DNA from 2 places in the Carnobacterium sp. ISL-102 genome. Region 2 is predicted to be linked to the other one. Evidence: predicted binding sites of a transcription regulator. Region 2 holds the regulator's gene; the other holds the start of a gene.
The links. The regulator NrdR, encoded in region 2, represses ribonucleotide reductase genes. The targets are predictions, from matches to a motif close to ACACNATATATNGTGT.
Positions count from the first base shown of each region.

Region 1 (3,425 bases), on a different contig from region 2:
TGTACCTGGCTATGAAGCACCAGTATACATTGCATGGAGTGGCTGTAACCGTTCGCCATTGATTCGGGTACCACAATCAAGAGGGATGTCTACACGTGTAGAATTACGCAGTGTTGACCCTAGTGCAAATCCATACTTAGCTATGGCCGTTTTATTAAAAGCAGGATTAGATGGCATCAAGAACGAAATGCAAGCCCCTAAACCGATCAACCGCAATATCTATATGATGAGCGAGGAAGATCGTTACAACAATGGTATTTATGATCTGCCGGGAACTTTGTATGACGCCTTGGGATACCTAGCAAAAGATAGTACGATCAAAGATGGCTTAGGAGGACATATTTACGAAAACTTTGTCAATGCTAAGAAAATCGAATGGTCTGCTTTCCGTGAACAAGTTACTGAATGGGAAAGAGAACAATACTTAAAAATGTATTAACAAAAAAGGAATCCAACGATAAAAAAAATCGTTGGATTCCTTTTTAGCTTTTTAAAGTACGGCTAATGCTAATGCTTGCTGTATAGCAAAAATGTGCTTATCATTCGTGAACTGTAATGTAATAGCTGGTTCGTTAGCGCTAGAAATAAAAATTTTTAATTCAGCATCTAAATCAAAATGTCCAGTTGTTTCCACTAAAAAGCGACTAACTGATTTATACGGCAAAGAGTGATAAGTTGTTTTCTTACCAGTAACTCCTTGTTTGTCGATAACAATTATCCGCTTATCAGTAAAAATAATTAAATCGCGGACCAACTTAAAGGCCAAATCAATTGTTTCAGTCTCTAAAATGACACCCGCTAATTTTTTTCGAGCATCAACTTCACTAATGTTTCTAGCATTCCCTAAAAGACCACTAATTAATCCCATGACAAATCCTCCTTAGCTATTCTACTGCTCATTGTAAACCGAGCTTTTTTTTAACACAACTGATAAAAATAATATTATTTGTTGAAAAATGAATTTCTTCCTAAAAAGTGTTGACTTTTTATTCATTATTATCTATAATTAATTTTGTTGATAGAACATGTCTCAGTAGCTCAGCTGGATAGAGCATCCGCCTTCTAAGCGGACGGTCGAGAGTTCGAATCTCCCCTGAGGCATCAATTTAAAAATTAGAAAAGCTGGTTATTCAGCTTTTCTAATTTTTTTTATGGAAAATTCTCACAAAAAAGTTTTTTATTGTAAATGACGAAAAATGAATCATCGTTTTAATAGCTGAAAAATAGTTTGAGAATTTATTCAAAAAAAATGTAAAAATATTCTATTGTTGTAACTTAAGCCTTTTAGTTCAGAGTTGAAAAATATTCGCTTTTTTATTTTCTTTTTTCAAATGTGAAAAATACACGAAGCTGGTTTTTAGATACAAATATACAAGGGTTTCTTCACGCGCTATTCTTCACAAACAGTCTTTCTAAGCACTACATATAGAAAGAAACAGATATGTCAAGAGATAAACCACTATATATAGTGGTTTATTTGTTTGCCTGTTAGAGAGAATAGGTGTAGAATACGAAGAGAGAAATAAGAGAAAAACAGGTTTAAAAGAGACCTGGGAGGAGAATGTCTTATGGCAAAAAAAAGTATTATTGTTTATTCTAAACCAAACTGTATGCAATGCAATTTCACAAAAAAATATCTAGAAGATAAAGGTATTGCTTATGAAGTTAAAGATATTTTTGAATCAGAAGAGGCGTTAAACGAAGTAAAAGAACTAGGATTCAGTTCGGTTCCTGTTATTGCTATTGAGGGGCATGAAGCATTCAATGGATTCCGTCCAGATCTTCTTGATCAACTAGCATGAAAGTTGTTTACATCAGCCTAACTGGCCAAACGCGAAAGTTTGTTAGAAAACTAAGTATGGATTCGCTGGAATTGACGCCAACGAATCCATATGTTGCTTTAGGAGAACCATTCATTATTGTTACACCAACCTATGATAAAGAAGCGACTGATCTATTGAATGACTTTATTGAGACGGCTGATAACAAAAAGTATTTTAAGGGAGTAGCCGGTGGCGGGAATTTGAATTTTGGCCAACTTTTCGCTTTTACAGCAAAAAATCTAGCGCGTGATTACCAAGTTCCGTTATTACATACCTTTGAATTTCAAGGTAACGAAGAAGATGTTGCACAATTAGAGAAAGCGGTGAAGAATATTGGATAAACCTAAATTAGCCTCAAAGGTAAAAGAGGTCACTTATTTTAAATTAAATAATGAATTAAATAGACCGGTGGACGGAAAGATCCCCTTAAATAAAGACCGTGAAGCAGTACGAGCTTACTTTTTAGAACACGTTAATCCGAATACCGTTTTTTTCTATACACTTGAAGAAAAATTAAATTATCTGATCAAAGAAGAGTACCTAGAAGAAGAATTTTTACTGAAATACGATAAAGCATTTGTTCGTTCATTATTTGACGATATTTACAGCCGGAAATTCAGATTCCGTTCGTTTATGTCAGCCTTTAAATTTTACACACAATATGCTTTGAAGACGAATGACGGAGAGCGGTTTTTAGAACGTTACGAAGACCGGATCGTTTTTAATGCACTGTATCTAGCAGATGGTAACACTGAAGTAGCTAGCAGAATTGCAGATGAGCTCGTTAACCAACGTTACCAACCAGCTACACCGACGTTCTTGAATGCTGGTCGCAAAAGACGAGGAGAGTTGGTTTCTTGCTTCTTGATTCAAGCAACAGATGATATGAACAGTATCGGTCGCGTCGTGAATAGTGCCTTACAATTGTCGCGTATTGGCGGTGGGGTAGGAGTGAATTTATCGAATTTACGAGCTGCTGGCGATCCAATCAAGAAAATTGAAAATGCTTCTAGCGGAGTCGTTCCAGTAATGAAATTACTTGAAGACAGTTTCAGTTATTCAAATCAGCTTGGTCAACGTAATGGAGCAGGAGCAGTTTATTTAAATGTTTTTCATCCGGATATCGTTTCATTTCTTTCAACAAAAAAAGAAAATGCTGATGAAAAGATCCGTGTCAAAACACTTTCGCTTGGTTTAGTCGTACCAGATAAATTTTATGAATTAGCTGCTCATGATGAACAAATGTATTTATTTAGTCCATATGATGTAGAACGCATCTATGGAGAGCCATTTGCATATATCGATATCACTAAAGAGTATGACAACATGGTGAATAATGAAGAAATACGTAAATCGAAAATCAGCGCCCGTGAGTTAGAGAATGAGATTTCTAAATTGCAACAGGAATCTGGTTATCCCTATATCATTAACGTTGATACTGCTAATCGTGAAAATCCAGTCTACGGTACGATCACGATGAGCAATTTATGCAGCGAGATTTTACAGATCCAAGAACCTTCACTGATCAATAACGATCAAACCTATGAACATTTAGGGACCGATATTAGTTGCAACCTCGGTTCAACAAATATTGTGAATTTA
Region 1 is NZ_JAGGRF010000003.1:8,077-11,501, forward strand. Features, by position in the region: gene glnA (type I glutamate--ammonia ligase) at 1-439, shown strand, start outside; gene J7E16_RS01720 (PH domain-containing protein) at 491-868, opposite strand; tRNA gene J7E16_RS01725 (tRNA-Arg) at 1,028-1,101, shown strand; gene nrdH (glutaredoxin-like protein NrdH) at 1,569-1,802, shown strand; gene nrdI (class Ib ribonucleoside-diphosphate reductase assembly flavoprotein NrdI) at 1,799-2,164, shown strand; gene nrdE (class 1b ribonucleoside-diphosphate reductase subunit alpha) at 2,157-3,425, shown strand, end outside.
Region 1: a site for NrdR is predicted at 1,457-1,472, ahead of nrdH (glutaredoxin-like protein NrdH). Genes of this name have one in related genera too.

Region 2 (3,425 bases):
AGGTTTAGAAAAACTTGTGTCAGGGGCAAGCATAAAATCCGTTGATGTATACTGGGATCGGATTATTTCTGGTTCTATCGCAAGTAGTGAATTTAAGCAGCTTCTAACAGGTGAAAAAATTATTGGCTTTGATCGACGTGGTAAATATATTATCTTTCATTTTAGGCAGTGGGCGATGGTTTCACACCTGCGTATGGAAGGTAAATATGAGGTAGAAGACTCATCAAAGCCACTTAAAAAGCACACGCACGTGGTTTTCCACTTAGCTGATGGGAGAGATTTAAGGTATTTGGATGTACGAAAGTTTGGACGAATGACCCTAGTACCCTTGGGAAAAGAATTCAGTATGACGGGCATAAAATTGCTAGGCCCAGAACCTACTGAAGAAGCATTTGATGAAACAACTTTTTACAATAGTCTGCAAACTAAAAAAAGAGCAATCAAACCGCTTTTGTTGGATCAAAAGACTGTAGCTGGTTTAGGAAATATTTATGTAGATGAAGCACTTTTTCTAGCCAAAATACATCCATTAAGGATTGCTAACAGCTTGAAAAAAGATGAAGTTTCTCAGTTACACAAAGCAATCATAAAAGTACTTGGTGATGCAGTTGAAGCGGGCGGAACGACTATTCGCAGCTACCAAAATGCGTTAGGGGAAGCGGGAACATTTCAAGTGAATTTATCGGTCTATGGTAAAAAAGGAATCCCCTGTATTCATTGTGGTACGCCAATAGAAAAAATAAAAGTTGCACAAAGAGGGACTCATTTTTGTTCTAAATGTCAACGATTGGAAGCTGATCGGTAAAAAAAGGGGAGATAAGATGACTGTGATTTTAGGATTAACAGGGGGGATTTCTACAGGAAAATCAACTGTAAGCAAGATATTCAAAGAGCAAGGCTATCCGGTAGTAGATGCAGATATTGGAGCAAGAGAAGTAGTGAAACCAGGAACAGATGGTTTAGAAAAAATAAAAAAAGAATTTGGAAATAAGGTTATTCTGGCAGATGGTACATTAGATCGTACTGCTTTGGCTAAAATCATATTTGATGATGTGAAAAAGAGAGAGTTACTGAATAAAATGTTGTCACAACATATTCATCAATGGATCGTAACTAAAAAGAATGACTATCTGAAGCAAGACCCAGCAATCATTGTTCTGGATATTCCCCTTTTATTTGAAATGGGTTATGAAAATGAAGTGGATCAAATTATGGTGGTAGCTACATCAGAGGAGATCCAATTAAATCGATTAATGAAGAGAGACAATATTGAAAAAAAAGAAGCAACTCAAAGGATCAATTCCCAGTTGCCTATTTCAAAAAAAGTCATTCTTGGAGATATTATAATTGATAATAGCGGGACGATCGAAAATACAAAAAAACAAGTTCTAGACTGGATAAACAAAAATAAAGACTGATAAGAGCATAAATAGTAAGGCGAAAAGAACAATCATTTATGGATTGTTCTTTTTGCCTTACAGTCAAAGGATTACTTCGTTTTTAAGCGGTTTTATCTCTGGTTGTTGTATGGTATAATAGAGTAAACATTTTCGTGCGAAATTAGTGTAGATACGAATGACACTTAAGATAGGGATGATAAACATGCAATGTCCACGCTGTCAAAATAATAATTCTAAAGTTGTCGATAGTCGTCCAGCAGATGATGGTCGTGCTATTCGTAGAAGAAGAGAATGCGAAGCTTGCAAGTTTCGTTTTACTACATTTGAAAGAGTAGAAAAAACACCTCTTTTAGTCATTAAAAAAAATGGCACTAGAGAAGAATTTAATCGAGAAAAAATTTTAAGAGGTCTAATACGCTCTTGTGAAAAACGTCCAGTAGCAATGGAACAAGTTGAAAAAATAGTAGATGAAGTAGAAAACCAAATCAGAGGATTAGGTGAAAATGAAATTTCCTCTGCTATTATTGGGGAGTACATTATGGAGAAATTAGCTGATATTGATGAAGTAGCTTATATCCGTTTTGCTAGTGTTTATCGCCAGTTTAAAGATATGAGTGTCTTTTTGAAAGAATTACAAGAATTTGAAAGAAAAAAAGCTGGAAAAATTAATTGAGATAGAAAGGTATGAGTCATTTTGGGGTATCCATGGAAAAACTTAAGTCCTAAAGATGGTTTTTTAGTAAAACAACAAGCTTTACTTTCGGATATCGATCAAAAAATTCTAACTTTTTTGTATCAACCTCTAATAGGGACTGCAGCATACAGTCTTTATATGACATTGTGGACTGAGATAGAAGAAGAAGCCTACTGGAGTGAAGGTGTCTTACATTCTGAGCTATTAGCATTGCTCAATATCGGTATTCCTGAGCTATACCAAGCTAGAATCAAGTTGGAAGCAATTGGATTACTTAAAACGTATCTTCAAACAGATCCGACCAAACTAATAATATATGAATTGCAAGCTCCTCAAACAAGCGATGTCTTTTTTAAAGATGACTTATTGAGCTTATTATTATTAGAAAGAGTAGGAGAACGAAAGTTTAAAAAATTAAGAAATCGATTTATTATTGAAAGTATAGATAAAAAGAAGTTTCAAGAAGTCACGAAGTCTTTTTTAGATGTTTTTCAATTTGATACTGAATTATTAAAACGAGAAAAAGAACTGCTAAAAGAACCTGTTTCATATATCGGTAAAACAAGTTCTTCAAATCCTAAAATCGATTCGAAAACATTTGATTTGAAGTTTTTTTATGCAGGATTGAATCAGCAATATATTAATCGCTCTTCTATCACTAAAGAAATAGAAGAAGCGGTACTGGTGTTGCATACATTATACGGATTAGATGAATTAGCGTTGCAACAATTTGTGCTGAATGCTTCAGATATTGAAACAGGTCAAATTGATGAAAAAAAAATGAAGAAGCTAGCATATGATGATTATCATAATAAAAACCAACAAAATATTTCTTTAAAAGATGTGGTAGAAAAAGATATACAAGTTGATTCTAACCAACAACAAATGCGTGAGAATGAACTGACCCAAAGAGGTTTAACAAAAGAGGATATTGCAGTTATTGAAGTGAGTGAGCAAATAAGTCCGGTTGATTTTATGAACTCTATAAAAGATCAAAAAGGTGGTTTTGTCACAAAACATGAAGAGTGGACTTTGGAAGAAATCGTTAAGAAAGCTAATTTACCGACCTCAGTTATCAATATCCTGATTCATTATATTTTAGTTGTGAGAAACAACCCAACACTTGATCAAAAGTTAGCTTATAAAATTGCAAATGACTGGGCGCAAGAAAAAGTAGTCGCACCTGAAGAAGCAATTCATAAAGTGAAAAAAATGTATTTAGAAAATTCTGAGAAAAGACAACAACAAGAAAATCGTAGTAAAACTTACGCACAAAATAGAAATAAAGGTAGTTATGGCAAGCAAACGACTATAAGGAAAGAAACACTTCC
Region 2 is NZ_JAGGRF010000002.1:51,435-54,859, reverse strand. Features, by position in the region: gene mutM (DNA-formamidopyrimidine glycosylase) at 1-805, shown strand, start outside; gene coaE (dephospho-CoA kinase) at 822-1,418, shown strand; gene nrdR (transcriptional regulator NrdR) at 1,603-2,073, shown strand; gene J7E16_RS01170 (replication initiation and membrane attachment family protein) at 2,095-3,425, shown strand, end outside.